DNA from 2 places in the Collimonas fungivorans genome. Region 2 is predicted to be linked to the other one. Evidence: predicted binding sites of a transcription regulator. Region 2 holds the regulator's gene; the other holds the start of a gene.

Evidence for each region. Region 2 encodes sigma-54, which starts transcription at its own class of promoters, with help from an activator protein. Its sites were predicted from a motif close to TGGCANGNAANCTGCTTT; they were not measured.
Region 1: a site for sigma-54 is predicted at 2,089-2,106, ahead of prpB (methylisocitrate lyase). Genes of this name have one in related genera too.

Annotation. Positions count from the first base shown of each region.
Region 1 is NZ_CP013232.1:4,364,490-4,372,568, reverse strand. Features, by position in the region: gene prpR (propionate catabolism operon regulatory protein PrpR) at 268-1,908, opposite strand; gene prpB (methylisocitrate lyase) at 2,288-3,175, shown strand; gene prpC (bifunctional 2-methylcitrate synthase/citrate synthase) at 3,220-4,395, shown strand; gene acnD (Fe/S-dependent 2-methylisocitrate dehydratase AcnD) at 4,486-7,080, shown strand; gene prpF (2-methylaconitate cis-trans isomerase PrpF) at 7,410-8,079, shown strand, end outside.
Region 2 is NZ_CP013232.1:761,518-769,596, reverse strand. Features, by position in the region: gene CFter6_RS03255 (monovalent cation:proton antiporter family protein) at 1-678, opposite strand, end outside; gene CFter6_RS03250 (KpsF/GutQ family sugar-phosphate isomerase) at 843-1,874, shown strand; gene CFter6_RS03245 (KdsC family phosphatase) at 1,874-2,461, shown strand; gene lptC (LPS export ABC transporter periplasmic protein LptC) at 2,458-3,051, shown strand; gene lptA (lipopolysaccharide transport periplasmic protein LptA) at 3,103-3,645, shown strand; gene lptB (LPS export ABC transporter ATP-binding protein) at 3,642-4,415, shown strand; gene CFter6_RS03225 (RNA polymerase factor sigma-54) at 4,533-6,014, shown strand; gene hpf (ribosome hibernation-promoting factor, HPF/YfiA family) at 6,170-6,520, shown strand; gene CFter6_RS03215 (DUF4197 domain-containing protein) at 6,642-7,331, opposite strand; gene CFter6_RS03210 (deoxyguanosinetriphosphate triphosphohydrolase) at 7,431-8,079, opposite strand, start outside.

The sequences.
Region 1 (8,079 bases), 2.0 Mb from region 2:
TATAAATTGCGATATTGAGAAAACATAAAATCAATTAAATCAACAAGTTATGTAATCTCTAAAGGTAATTTAATATCGCAATAAATAAAAGGTAAGTCTTTGATTTTAAATAAAAAATATATACTTGGAATGGTGGTTTCATGGCCTATCCGGGGTTCGAATCCCCGTCTCGCCAAGAATATCAGCCGTTGTAATCAAACGGCTTCTCAAGAAAAGCCGCCTTTATGGGCGGCTTTTTTTCGTCCTCGGGTTAACTCGGGAGGGCTTTCACGACCCCTTGATTTTGCGCCACAGCGTAGTGCGGCTGATTCCGAGATGTCTGGCGGCAGCTGCGCGGTTGCCGTCAAAGCGGGCCAGCACTTGCGCGATGTTTTCGGCGGTTTGTGGTGCGGCGTCTGCGGCTGTTGCTGCGACGGCTGGCGTTGCTGCCGCCTGGGCGAACTCCGGCGCAATGCTGGCGATGAAGGCCGGCGACAACGCCTGCAGTGGTTCGGCCGCCAGGAACAGCGCCAGCCTTTCCATCAGGTTGCGTACTTCGCGCGCATTGCCGGGCCAGGCGTAGGCGCTGAGCAGGGGCGTGCAGGCGACGATTTCGGCATGCAGGTTCGGGTGCGGGCGAGCGCCCAGCGCGGCCAGCGCTTTTTTCAAGCACCATTCGGCCAGCGCGATCAGGTCTTGCGGGCGTTGGCGCAGCGGCGCCAGCGTCAGGCGCAGCACCGCCAGGCGATAGAACAGGTCGGCGCGGAAACGGCCTTCGCGGATGCGCTGCTCGAGGTCGCAATGGGTGGCGCTGATGATGCGCACTTCGACTGCAATCGGCCGCGTGCCGCCGACCCGCACCACTTCGCGCTCTTCCAGCACCCGCAGCAAACGGGTTTGCAGCGCCAGCGGCATTTCGCCGATTTCATCCAGGAACAGCGTGCCGCGGTGCGCCGCTTCGAACAGGCCGGCATGGCCGCCGCGGCGCGAACCGGTGAACGCGCCTTCCTCGTAACCGAACAGCTCCGACTCCAGCAGCGATTCCGCAATCGCACCGCAATTGACCGCGACGAACGGTTTGTTGCCGGCGAGGGCGCGCGAATTTTCGCGGTGGATCGCTTGCGCCACCAGTTCCTTGCCCGTGCCGGTTTCCCCCTGGATCAGCACCGTTGCCTGCGATTTGGCATACAGCACGATGGACTGGCGCAGGGTTTCCATCGCCGGCGAGTCGCCGCGCAAATCGTTGATGCCGTGCTTGGCGCGCAGGGTGTCTGCCAGCGGCGCGCTGGCGCGGCCGCGGCTGGCTTCCAGCTGCGTCAGCCGCGCGATTTCCAGCGCATCATCGAAAGCCTGGCGGATCGACGCCGCGGAATACACGAAAACCGCCGCCAGCCCAGCTTCCTCGGCCAGGTCGGTGATCAGGCCGGCGCCGACGATCGCCTTGACGCCGCGCGCCTTGAGTTCATTGATCTGCGCCCGCGCATCTTCTTCGGTGGCGTAGTCGCGCTGCAGGATATTGAAGCCGAAGGCGTCCCGGAATTCCTTGAGCGCCGGCATGCTTGACTGATAAGTGACGATGCCGATGTCGGGCGTGATCTTGCGCGCGCGCGCCAGGGCCTGCAGCACGTCGAAACCGCTGGCCTTGGCGATCACCACCGGCACCGACAGCCGGCTTTTCAGGTAGGCGCCGTTGGAGCCGGCTGAGATCACCGCGTCGCAGCGTTCGGTTTCCATCCGTTCGCGGATGTGGCGCGCGGCTTCGTCGAAGCCCAGCTCGATCGGTTCGATGGTCGCGCGGTCGTCGTATTCCAGCGTGATGTCGCGGAACAGGTCGGACAGGCGCGACACAGAGACGGTCCAGATCACCGGTTTCTGGTTGCTGTCGCCAGCATTGCTGGCATCGCGGCGGGCAGGGGAGGAGGGTTGCATGTTTCAAATGCGTTTAACGCATGTGTTTCAATAGCGATGAATGTAACACAGGGTGAAACATTTCTATTGTTTGGTGAAGCTAGAAGTGGATTTGATTTTTTGCTATTTTATTTTCTAAGTGATTGATTTTATTTTGCTATTTCGATTTTCCCTATGGTCTGCCATTGCTCTTGGCTGGTTTGGCACGCTGATTGCTCTATAGTAGGTAAATCCTCATGCAGCTATCTGTATGAAACAGACGTAGGGCGGGCAGATTTTCTGCCCACGCTGAAGGCGTTCCTTGAATAATCGACGTTCCGCGTGGGCACGGGTGGCCACCCTACAAGTTCTCGCAAATCGGCATTAGTGCCCGTAGGTGCAATTTTTATCAGGAGAAGACATGAGTTCATATTCCGCAGGCGCGGCCTTCCGCAAGGCGGTGCAGGAAGAATCGCCGCTGCAGGTGATCGGCGCCATCAACGCCAACCACGCGCTGCTGGCAAAGCGTGCCGGCTTCAGGGCGATCTACCTGTCCGGCGGCGGCGTCGCCGCCGGTTCGCTCGGCTTGCCCGACCTCGGCATCTCCAACCTGGACGACGTGCTGACCGACGTGCGCCGCATCACCGATGTCTGCGACCTGCCGTTGCTGGTCGACGTCGACACCGGTTTCGGCGCCAGCGCCTTCAACGTCGCGCGCACCGTCAAGTCCATGATCAAGTTCGGCGCCGCCGCGATCCACATCGAAGACCAGGTCGGCGCCAAGCGCTGCGGCCATCGTCCCAACAAGGAAATCGTCAGCAAACAGGAAATGGTCGACCGCATCAAGGCCGCGGTCGATGCCCGTACCGACGACAATTTCGTGATCATGGCGCGCACCGACGCGCTCGCGGTCGAAGGACTGGAATCGGCGCTGGAACGCGCAATCGCCTGCGTCGAGGCCGGCGCCGACATGATTTTCCCGGAAGCCATCACTGAGCTTGGCATGTACCAGACCTTCGCCGCCGCGGTCAAAGTGCCGGTGCTGGCCAACATCACCGAATTCGGCTCCACGCCGTTATTCACGGTGGAAGAATTGAAGTCGGCCGACGTCGGCCTGGTGCTGTATCCGCTGTCGGCCTTCCGCGCCATGAACAAGGCGGCGGAAAACGTGTATGCCGCGATCCGCCGCGACGGCACGCAAAAGAATGTGGTCGACACCATGCAGACCCGCATGGAACTGTACGAGCGCATCAACTATCACGATTTCGAACGGCACCTGGACGCCTTGTTTGCGGCCCAGAAGAAATAAGACCATCCATACACATCGATTCTTTTCCGTCAGGAGATCAGGCAATGAGCGACGCATCAACAAATGCAGCAACAAACGAACAAACCACTGCTTTCAAACCGAAAAAATCCGTCGCCCTGTCCGGCGTCGCCGCAGGCAACACTGCCCTGTGTTCGGTCGGTAAAACCGGCAACGACCTGCATTACCGCGGCTACGACATCCTGGATATCGCCGATACCTGCGAATTCGAGGAAATCGCTTACCTGCTGGTGCACGGCAAGCTGCCGAACAGCGCCGAACTGAAGGGCTACAAGACCAAGCTGAAAGCCCTGCGCGGCTTGCCGGCCAGCGTCAAGGCTGCGCTGGAAGCCTTGCCTGCCGCTTCGCACCCGATGGACGTGATGCGCACCGGCGTCTCGGTGCTCGGCTGCGCCTTGCCGGAGAAAGACGACCACAACGCGCCCGGCGCGCGCGACATTGCCGACCGCCTGATGGCTTCGTTCGGCTCCATGCTGCTGTACTGGTATCACTTCAGCCACAACGGCAAGCGCATCGAAGTCGAAACCGACGACGATTCCATCGGCGGCCATTTCCTGCACCTGCTGCACGGCGCCAAGCCGTCCGCCTCGTGGGAAAAGGCAATGCACGTCTCGCTGATCCTGTACGCCGAGCACGAATTCAATGCCTCCACCTTTACCAGCCGGGTGATCGCCGGCACCGGCTCGGATTTCCATTCCGCCATCACCGGCGCCATCGGCGCCTTGCGCGGTCCGAAACACGGCGGCGCCAATGAAGCTGCGTTTGAAATCCAGAAACGCTACGACAATCCGGACGAAGCGGAAGCCGATATCCGCAACCGGGTCGCGAACAAGGAAGTTGTGATCGGTTTCGGCCATCCGGTGTATACCGTCTCCGATCCGCGCAACAAGGTGATCAAGGAAGTGGCGCGCACATTGTCGGTGGAAGCCGGTTCGACCGCGATGTTCGATATCGCCGAACGGCTGGAAAGCGTGATGTGGGAAGTCAAGAAAATGTTCCCCAACCTGGACTGGTTTTCCGCCGTCTCGTACCACATGATGGGTGTGCCGACCGCGATGTTTACGCCGCTGTTCGTGATTTCCCGCACCTCCGGCTGGGCTGCTCATATCATAGAGCAGCGCATCGACAACAAGATCATCCGGCCGTCGGCCAATTATGTCGGCCCGGACAACCTGGCGTTTGTGCCGATCGCTAAACGGTAGGGTGAGCAGGCAGTTTTGCCCACGCTGTGCCCCGAGCCATCCGCGTGGGCGCAGGTGCCCACCCTACATTATTCTTTCCCTGATTGAGCCATGAATACAGCAAACCGTAAACCTCTGCCCGGCACCAAGCTGGATTTTTTCGATACGCGCGCCGCGGTCGATGCCATCGCGCCCGGCGCCTACGACAAGCTGCCGTACACCTCGCGCGTGCTGGCCGAGAACCTGGTGCGCCGCTGCGACCCGGCGACCCTGAGCGCATCGCTCAAGCAATTCATCGAGCGCAAGCGCGACCTCGACTTTCCGTGGTTCCCGGCACGCGTGGTATGCCATGACATCCTCGGCCAGACCGCACTGGTTGACCTCGCCGGCCTGCGCGACGCCATTGCCCTGCAAGGCGGCGACCCGGCGCTGGTCAACCCGGTGGTGCCGACCCAGCTGGTGGTGGACCATTCGCTGGCGGTCGAATGCGGCGGCTTCGACGCCGACGCCTTCGACAAGAACCGCGCCATCGAAGACCGCCGCAATGAAGACCGTTTTGATTTCATCAACTGGACCAAGAAGGCGTTCAAGAACGTCGACGTCATCCCGCCGGGCAACGGCATCCTGCACCAGATCAACCTTGAGCGCATGTCGCCGGTGATCCAGGTGAAAGACGGCGTCGCCTTCCCCGATACCCTGGTCGGCACCGACAGCCACACGCCGATGGTCGACGCGCTGGGTGTGCTCGCCATCGGCGTCGGCGGCCTGGAAGCGGAAAGCGTGATGCTGGGCCGCGCCTCCTGGATGCGGCTGCCGGACATCATCGGCGTCGAGCTGAGCGGCAAGCCGCAGCCGGGCATCACCGCCACCGACATCGTGCTGGCGCTGACCGAATTCCTGCGTGCGCAAAAGGTCGTGTCTTCCTATCTCGAATTCTACGGCGAGGGCGCCTCGCACCTGACGCTGGGCGACCGCGCCACCATTTCCAACATGGCGCCGGAGTTTGGCTCCACCGCCGCGATGTTCTACATCGATGAGCAGACCATCAAATACCTCCGGCTCACCGGCCGCGAGGAGGCACAGGTCCTGTTGGTGGAAACCTACGCCAAGCAAGCCGGACTGTGGGCCGACAGCCTGCGCAACGCCGAGTACGAACGCGTCCTCAGCTTCGACCTGTCTTCCGTGGTGCGCAATATCGCCGGACCATCCAATCCGCACAGCCGTGTGCCGACCTCGGAACTGGCGGCGCGCGGCATCAGCGGCAAGGTAGAGAACGAGCCAGGCCTGATGCCGGACGGCGCCGTGATCATCGCCGCCATCACCAGCTGCACCAACACCAACAATCCGCGCAACATGATCGCCGCCGGCCTGCTGGCGCGCAACGCCAATGCCCGCGGCCTGAGCCGCAAGCCATGGGTCAAGAGCTCGCTGGCGCCAGGCTCGAAGACGGTCGCCCTATATCTGGAAGCTGCCGGGCTGCTGCCGGAACTGGAAACGCTGGGCTTCGGCGTGGTCGCCTTTGCCTGCACCACCTGCAACGGCATGAGCGGCGCGCTCGATCCGGTCATCCAGAAGGAAGTGGTGGAGCGTGACCTGTACGCCACCGCGGTCCTGTCCGGCAACCGCAACTTCGACGGCCGCATCCATCCCTACGCCAAGCAGGCCTTCCTGGCCTCGCCGCCTCTGGTGGTGGCTTACGCCATCGCCGGCACCATCCGTTTCGACATCGAGAAAGACACCCTCGGCATTGACGCCGACGGTCATCCCGTGACCCTGAAAGACATCTGGCCGTCCGATGAAGAAATCGACGCGATTGTCGCCGCCAGCGTCAAGCCGGAACTGTTCCGCAAGGTCTACGAGCCGATGTTCGCCGTGGTGGCAGATAACAGCGAGAAGGTCAGCCCGCTGTACGACTGGCGCCCGCAGACCACCTACATCCGCCGTCCGCCATATTGGGAAGGCGCGCTGGCCGGCGCTCGTACCATGACAGGCATGCGGCCGCTGGCGGTGTTGGGCGACAATATCACCACCGACCACCTGTCGCCGTCGAACGCCATCATGCTCGACAGCGCCGCCGGCGAATACCTGGCCAAGATGGGTTTGCCGGAGGAAGATTTCAATTCCTACGCCACCCATCGCGGCGACCATCTCACGGCACAGCGCGCCACTTTCGCCAACCCCACACTGAAGAACGAAATGGTGCAGGAAAATGGCAAGGTCAAAGCGGGTTCGCTGACCCGGGTCGAACCGGAAGGCAAGGTCACGCGCATGTGGGAAGCCATCGAGGTCTACATGGAACGCAAGCAGCCGCTGATCGTGATCGCCGGCGCCGACTATGGCCAAGGTTCTTCACGCGACTGGGCGGCCAAAGGCGTGCGCCTGGCAGGTGTAGAAGCCATCGCGGCGGAAGGTTTCGAGCGCATCCACCGCACCAACCTGGTTGGCATGGGCGTGCTGCCGCTGGAGTTCAAGCCCGGCGTCAACCGCAATACCCTGGCCATCGACGGCAGCGAAACCTTCGACGTGCTGGGTGCGCGTACGCCGCGCACCACGCTGACACTGGTCATCAACCGCAAGAACGGCGAGCGTCTGGAAGTCCCAGTCACCTGCCGCCTCGACACCGCGGAAGAAGTCTCGATCTACGAAGCCGGCGGTGTGCTGCAGCGCTTCGCCCAGGACTTCCTCGAATCGTCGACCGCGGCCTGACAAGGCGCTTAAGGCACGTAGCTAAATGGGGTCAGAGTGAAGTTTCTGCAAAAAGCACGCAGAAAGTTCACTCTGACCCCATTTAGCGGACCACGGAGTACATACCGTGTCGCTAGAAAAGAAAAACCATGGATGCGCTCTTTCTTTCTCCGAATTCGTCATGTGGGGTCAGAGTCGAGTTTCGCGATAAAGCGCCGCGAAAGTCGACTCCGACCCCAGATGACTCCGACCCCAGATGACTCTGCCCCAGATGACTCTGCCCCAGATGACTCTGCCCATTTTCTGCGACTATGTCATGAATGATGAAACTCTCAACAGGAAAGCATGATATGACTCACCTACCCCAGATCAAGATCGCCGCCACCTACATGCGCGGCGGCACCAGCAAAGGTGTGTTCTTCCGCCTGCAGGACCTGCCGGCGGCAGCGCAGGCGCCTGGCGCCGCGCGCGATGCGCTGCTGCTGCGCGTCATCGGCAGCCCCGACCCCTACGGCAAGCAGATCGACGGCATGGGCGGGGCCACCTCCAGCACCAGCAAGACGGTGATCTTGTCGAAGAGCAGCAAGCCCGGCCACGATGTCGATTATTTGTTCGGCCAGGTCGCCATCGACAAGGCGTTTGTCGACTGGAGCGGCAACTGCGGCAACCTGTCCGCCGCGGTGGGATCATTCGCGATAGCCGGCGGCCTGGTTGACCCCGGCCGCATTCCGCAAAACGGCGTAGGTATGGTAACGGTGCGCATCTGGCAGGCCAATATCGGCAAGACCATCATCGCCCATGTGCCGGTCAGCGACGGCGCGGTGCAGGAAACCGGTGACTTCGAACTTGATGGCGTTACCTTCCCCGCGGCCGAAGTGCAGCTGGAATTCATGGACCCGGCCGCCGACGAGGAGGGCGCAGGCGGATCCATGTTCCCCACCGGGAACCTGGTCGATGACCTGGAAGTCCCTGGAATCGGCACGCTCAAGGTCACCATGATCAATGCCGGCATCCCGACCA
Region 2 (8,079 bases):
CATGAACAGCTCCTGCGAGCGGCGCCGCACCACGATCTGGAACCAGCGCCGCATCAGCTTCTGGCCGAAGAACAGCAGCAGCGCCAGCACCAGCACCGCCTTGCCGCTGGCCCAGGCCAGCGTCGCCAGCAGGTTGCCGTTATGTTCGGCGAGCGCCGGCACCACGATCAGCAAAGGCACCAGCGCCAGGTCCTGGAACAGCAGGATGCCGATGATGCGGCGGCCGTGCTCGCTTTCCAGTTCCATGCGCTCAGTCAGCAGTTTCGACACGATAGCGGTGGAAGACATGGTGAGCGCACCGCCCAGGGCGAACGCAGCCTGCCAGCTGATATTGGTGAGCTGCGGCAGGATCAGCGCCATCAGCCAGCTGAACAGCATGGTGGCGCCTATGGTCAATCCAACCTGCGCCATGCCCAGGCCGAACACGATATGCCGCATCGCCGTCAGTTTCGGCAGCGAAAACTCGAGGCCGATCGAAAACATCAGGAACACCACGCCGAATTCGGCCAGCGCGTGGGTAGTGGCGTTGTCTTCGGCAAAGCCCAGCGCATGCGGGCCGATCAGGATACCCACCACCAGGTAACCCAGCATGGGCGGCAAGTGGAAGCTGCGAAAAGCCACCACCCCTAGTACGGCGGAGCCGAGCAGCAAGATTGTCAGTTCTAGTCCGGTAAGCATGATTGGTAAATAATTATTTCAATATCAACATTATGTTGCAGCAATGCCAACCGCGCAGTGTTTCATTGTTTGCGAAACACTATAGTGAGGACTGAACACAGATTAATTGAAGCCGATCGGGACTGGCAAGTTTTTTGCTTTGCGATTTCGTTTATACTTTCGGGATGAGTCTAACCGATACCAAAATTTTGCCCCAAACCCTGCCCCAGTCATTCGATGCCGGCCGTGCGCTGAAGCTTGCTCGCAGCACCCTGCAAATCGAAGCCGACGCCATCATCGCACTAAAGAACAGGATTTCCGACGCCCTCGACGATCCTTTTGCCCAGGCGATTGCCTTGCTGCTCAATTGCCGCGGCCGGGTGGTGGTGTCGGGGATAGGAAAGTCCGGCCATATCGCGCGCAAGATCGCCGCTACCCTGGCCTCTACCGGCACCCCTGCCCTGTTCATCCATCCTGCTGAAGCGGCGCACGGCGACCTCGGCATGGTGACCGAGGACGATGCTTTCATCGCCATTTCGAATTCGGGCGAAACCGCCGAACTGATGGCGATCGTGCCGATCATCAAGCGCATGGGCGCCAGCCTGATTGCGATGACCGGCAACCAGGACTCGGCGCTGGCGCAACTGGCCAATGTGCACCTGGACGTCAAGGTCGACCAGGAAGCCTGCCCGCTGAACCTGGCGCCAACCGCCAGCACCACCGCCACGCTGGCGATGGGCGACGCTCTTGCCGTGGCGCTGCTGGACGCGCGCGGTTTCCGTGAAGAGGATTTCGCCCGCTCCCATCCCGGCGGCGCCCTCGGGCGGCGCCTGCTGACCCATGTGCGCGACGTCATGCGCGGCGGCGAAGCGATTCCGGCGGTGACCGCGGACGTGTCGCTGTCGACCGCGCTGCTGGAAATCACTCGCAAGGGTATTGCCATGACCGCGGTGGTGGATGAAAAATTCCATGCCATCGGCGTATTTACCGACGGCGACCTGCGGCGCCTGATCGAACAGGTGCAGGATTTCACCAAGCTGAAGATCGCCGACGTCATGCACGCCAATCCGCACAGCATAGGCCCGGACCAGCTGGCGGTCGACGCGGTGCACATGATGGAGCAGTTCCGCATCAACCAGCTGCTGGTGACCGACGCCGCCGGCACGCTGGTCGGCGCGCTGCATATCCATGACCTGACGCGCGCCAAGGTGATCTGATGACGATCCTGGCCAAGCAGGGCGATGGTGATAGTGCCAACCGCGCCGACCTGACGGCGCGCGCGGCGCGGGTGCGCCTGATGATATTTGACGTCGACGGCATCCTGACCGACGGCGGCCTGCTGTATGGCGCCGACGGCGAACAGCTCAAGCGCTTCAATGCGCTCGACGGCCATGGCATCAAGCAGCTGCAGCAAAGCGGCGTCGCCACCGCCATCATCAGCGCACGGCAGTCGGCGATTGTCAGCCGGCGCGCCAGCGACCTTGGCATCGCCCATGTGCAGCAGGGTGTGCACGACAAGCATGCGGCTTTCGTCAAATTGCTGGAGCAGCTGCAGCTGGCTCCGGATGCCTGCGGTTTTATTGGCGACGACGTGATCGACTTGCCGATCCTGTCGCAAGTCGGTTTCGCCGTCAGCGTGCCCAACGGCCATGCCGATGTCAGGAGCCGCGTGCATTACGTCACCCAGGCCGGCGGCGGCCACGGCGCCGCGCGTGAAATCTGCGACCTGATCATGCAAGCGCAAAATACCTACGCCGCCACGCTGGCGTCGTACCTGCGCACCACACCGTCAGGCATCGCATGAAAAACCTGCGCTCCACTTACCGCTTCCGCTTCCTGCTGCTGCTGATATTGTTCATCCTGCTGGCGCTCGGCAGTTTCTGGCTGATGCAAGTGATGCACAAGAATACCGAAGACCTGCTGCCGAAGGTGACGCGCACCGCGCCGGATTATTTCGTCGAGCATTTCAATTACGTGCAGATGTCGCCCACCGGCCAGCCGCGCTACAACATCGCCGGCGACCTCCTGACCCACAACCCGGGGGACGATTCGTTTGACGTGCAAAAGCCGCTGATCCATAGCCTGGACAAGGAAAAGCCGCCGATGAACCTGCGCGCCGACCGTGGCAAGATTGAAGACAACAACAGCAAGGTGCATTTGTACGGCAACGTCAATGCGGACCGGCCTAAGACGCCGCAGGCCGACAATTTCCACCTGAAATCCGAATACCTGCTGCTATTGCCCGACGATGACGTCATGCAATCCGACAAGCCGGTGGAAATGATACTGGGACAATCGACATTGCACGGCACCGGCATGGATTTCAATAATTCCACGCGGGTGCTGAAAATGTTCAGCAAGGTGCATGGCGTGTTCCCGCCGAAACCTCGCTGATCCTGCAAATTATTTTATGCATACCGCTCTATCCTTTATCCAGGATTTTTCATGAAACGACTATTTTTCATATCCCTGCTGTTGCTAAGCGCCGTGAACCTGGCGCATGCAGAAAAAGCAGACTCCGAAAAACCGACGCTGATCGATTCCGACCAGCTCACCTATGACGACGTCAAACAGGTCAATGTCGCCACCGGCAACGTGGTCCTGACACGCGGCACGCTGCTGATGAAAGCCGACCGCGTGGTGGTGACCACCGACCCATCCGGCTACCAGTTCGCCACCTTGTACGCGGATCCGGGAAAACTCGCCACGTTCAAGCAAAAACGCGACGGCGGTCCTGACCTGTGGATCGACGGCCATGCGGAACGCATCGAATACGACGGCAAGACTGAAATCACCAAGCTGTTCTCCAAGGCGCAAATGCGCCGCCTGCAGGGCGACAAGCCGACCGACGAAGTCAACGGCGAGTTCATTTCCTACGACAGCCGCACCGAATTCTATTCGGTCAACAATACCGTCAACGGCAACAGCCAGCCGGGCGCCGGACGCATACGCGCCGTCATCCAGCCGCGCCCGAAGGCGCCGCAATGAGCGCCGCAGTGAGCACATCAGTGAGCGGCGCTCCCAGCACCCTGATCGTCAAAGGTCTGCAGAAAAGCTACGGCGCGCGCCAGGTGGTGCACGATGTTTCGCTGGAAGTCCGATGCGGCGAAGTGGTCGGACTGCTTGGCCCCAATGGCGCCGGCAAGACTACATCGTTCTACATGATCGTCGGCCTGGTGCCGTCGGACGGCGGCGAGATCGACCTCGACGGCGTCGACATTTCGCGCTTGCCTATCCACAGGCGCGCGGTGCTTGGCCTGTCGTACCTGCCGCAAGAGGCGTCGGTATTCCGCAAGCTGACGGTGGAAGACAATATCCGCGCCGTCCTGGAACTGCAGCGGCCCAACGGCAAGCCGCTCACCAAGGCCGAAATCGACGAGCAGCTGCAGAAACTGCTGCATGAACTGCAAATCGAGAAGCTGCGTGAAAACCAGGCGCTATCACTGTCCGGCGGCGAGCGCCGGCGTGTCGAAATCGCCCGCGCGCTAGCCACCAATCCGCGCTTCGTGCTGCTGGACGAACCGTTTGCCGGTATCGATCCGATCGCCGTGATCGAAATCCAGCGCATCGTCCGCTTCCTCAAGGAACGCGGCATCGGCGTGCTGATCACCGACCACAACGTGCGCGAGACACTCGGCATCTGCGACCGCGCCTATATCATCAACCAAGGCAGCGTGCTGGCCAGCGGCAGTCCGGACGACATCATCGCCGATGAGTCGGTGCGGCGCGTGTACCTGGGCGAGCATTTCCGCATGTAGCTTCAGCGGAACGCAACTGAACGGTCGGGGACAGGCAATTCGCCGCGCTGCTGCGGCAGCCTGCCCCGAACAAAGAAATGCAAGTGAAAATTCAAGTGAATTGTCTGCACGGAAGCCATGAAACAATCACTCCAGCTACGCACCTCGCAGCATCTTGCGCTGACGCCTCAGTTGCAGCAGTCCATCCGGCTGCTGCAATTGTCTACGCTCGAACTGCACCAGGAGCTGGAACAGATCCTGTCGGACAATCCGCTGCTGGAACGGGTCGACGACCCGCTCGATAACTCCGTGCGCCTGCTGGCGGACGGCGCCATCAGCGGCACCACGTCAACCATGGACGCGCCGGTGGGCGACAGCGAAGTGAGCAGCTCGCCGAGCGAAAGCGAAGCCGGCCTGGACACACCGCCGGCCGTCGAAAGCGGCGCGGAAAGCGGTGACAGCGAATGGAGTTTCGACGACGTCGCGCGCAGTTCGAAGACGCCGGATGACGAAGATGCGCGGCCGCAGCTGGAAGCCCACGAATGCACCCTGCGCGAACACCTGTTGCAGCAGATGCGCGAGACGCTGAACGACATACGCGACCGCGCCCTGGTCGAACTGACCATCGATGCGCTGGACGACAACGGCTACCTGGAAGAATCGCTGGAGGAGATCCTCGAGCGCCTGCCGCCGGAACTGGAGATCGCCATCGAAGAACTGTCGACGGCGCTGAAGATGGTGCAGAGTTTCGACCCGGCCGGCGTCGGCGCCCGCAATGCCGCGGAATGCCTGGGCTTGCAGATCAGGCGTTTTATCAAAGTGCCATTTGTCACGCGCCGCCTGGCGTTGGCGATCGTACAAGACCACCTGATGCTTTTTGCGCAACGCGATTTCAACAAAATCAAGAAAGCGCTCGACTGCGACGACGAGGACCTGCGCGAGGCGCAGGCCGTCATCAAGCAGTGCAATCCGCATCCGGGCGCAGCGTTCGCCGCCAACACCTCCGACTATGTGGTGCCGGACGTGATCGTCAGGCGCAGCAAGCAGGGCTGGCAGGTGATGCTGAACAATGACGTCATGCCAAGGCTCAGGGTAAATGTCCTGTATGCCAACATTCTCAAGCAAAGCAAGGGCGACGGCGCCCTCACTTCGCAGTTGCAGGAAGCCAAGTGGCTGATCAAGAATATGCGGCAGCGTTTCGACACCATCCTGCGCGTGGCGCAGGCAATCGTCGAGCGCCAGAGGAATTTCTTTTCGCACGGGGCGGTCGCCATGCGGCCGCTTGTGTTGCGTGAAATAGCTGATACACTGGGACTACACGAGAGTACTATTTCTCGTGTAACCACTCAGAAATACATGCTCACTCCCCACGGGATGTTTGAACTGAAGTATTTCTTCGGCAGCCATGTTGCTACTGAGGCAGGTGGAGAGGCTTCCTCAACGGCAATCAGGGCACTCATTAAGCAATTGATAGGAGCGGAAGATACAAAAAATCCTTTCTCTGACAGCAAGATTGCCGACATGCTTGCGGAACAAGGTATGGTGGTTGCCCGCCGCACCGTCGCAAAATATCGCGAAGCACTGAAAATTCCGTCAGTTAATTTACGCAAAGCCTTGTAGTTTTTTCTGGTTTGATTGTAAAGCTTACCCTTGCTGTGTGCTGACCAAGCGGGTTTCATTGGTTCTTGCCAGGACAGTTTGTAGTGAACCGTCCGCTTAAAGATCCTGCGTATCCTGCTCCGGACCGCCAGCAATATTCTTGATAGGAGCGCTGTATGAACTTCACCATCAGTGGGCATCACCTCGAGTTAACCCCTGCCATTCGCGAATACGTACAAAGCAAACTAGAGCGTATCAAACGCCATTTCGACCAGGTCATCGATATCAGCGTGATCCTGACGGTCGACAAGATTACTGAAAAAGAAAAACGCCAAAAAGCGGAAATCAATCTGCGCGTAAAAGGAAAAGATCTGCATGCCGAAAGCATTGCCCATGATCTTTATGCCGCCATCGACGCCCTGATCGACAAGCTCGATCGCCAGGTGATCAAGTACAAGGACAAGATGCAAGACCACCAGCACGATGCCATCAAGCACCTGCCGGAAGAACTCCCCGCCGCGACCTGATCCGGCCTGCGCGAGCTGTGTGGCTCGCGCCAATAAATGAACAAGGGCGCAGTCAATGCGCCCTTTGTTATTGTCAAACTTAGTTTCAAACCATATTATTGTTTATCGCTGCCAGGCGCTTTTACTTCAATGCGCCGAACACCTTGCCGATAATCGCGCTGCCGGCGCCGACCGGGTCCTGGCGTATGGCTTTCTCTTCATCGCCGATGATGGTGTACAGGCCGTCCAGCGCGCGCTGCGTGACATAACCTTCGACGGTACTCTGCTGGGCCGGCACCATGCCGGTCTTGCCGACTTGTCCCATGACCGAATTGTATTGCGCCGACAGGCCGTTGCGATCGGTCACGCCTTTGACGATAGGCAGGAATTTCTGGCCCAGCTGCGCCGAAGTCTTTTGCTTGAAGAAATCGGTCACCGAGGTATCGCCGCCGGTCAGGATATTTTTTGCGTCGGTGACCGACATCGATTTGACCGCATTCAACAGCAAGGGCTTGGCCAGCGGCACCGCCTGTTCCGCGGCATGGTTCATCGACACCACCAGGTCGTCCAGCTTCTGTCCCTGGCCGGTCATCCGCAACAGCGGCATGGCTTTATCGAGCACGCTGGGCAAGCCGATCTTGACCTTGTCGTTGTTCAGGAAACCGTTCTCGACGCCCAGCTTCGACACTGCAACATCCGCGCCCTTTTGCAATGCGGCTTTCAGGCCGCTGCTGGCGTCCTGGTTGCTCAGGTCGCTTAGCGATAAAGCCAGCGCAGCGGAAGCCGCCGCCGCCAGGGTCAAAGTCACTGCCGTTTGGTATATGCGTCGCATGGTGATCCTCATGAGGTTATATGGATAACGACAAAGTCTAACCCAATTTGTTGCGATTAGATCAAGAAGCTGAAAATGGCCCTGCTGCCCGAATATCAATTAAAGATGGCCTTCGTCCACCAGGAACAGGCGCCTGTGCTCGCGTATCGCATAACGGTCGGTCATGCCGGCGATGTAATCGGCAATCGCGCGCGCCTGCGAATTTGCACCGGCGGCGCCAGCTTGGTCGAGCTGGTAGTCGGGCGGCAGCAGGTTCGGTTCGGCGCTGAAACAGGCATACAGTTCGGCGACGATGCGGCGCGCCTTGGCCGTCATGCGGTTGACCAGGTAATGGCGATACAGGTTTTCGCGCAGGAAGCGTTTCAGCAAGGCAGCCTGTTGCGCCATGCCGTCGGAAAATGCAATCAGGGGCGGCGCATTGCGCACGTCGTCGACGCTCTGCAGGCGGGCATCCAGGATTCGTTGCTGCGAGGTCTGGATCAGGTCGGTGATCAGGGCATTGATCATGCGCCGCACCGTCTCGTTGATCGCACGGCGCCCGCCCAGGCCCGGAAACAGCCGTTCGACCTCGCGGCTATGTCTTGCGTAGAAATCAATCTGGTTCATCTGCTCCAGTGTCAGCAAGCCTGAACGCAGGCCGTCGTCGACATCGTGGTTGTTATAGGCGATCTCGTCGGCCAGGTTGGCGACTTGCGCCTCCAGGCTCGGCTGCTTGCGCTGTATGAAGCGCTCGCCGATATCGCCCAGT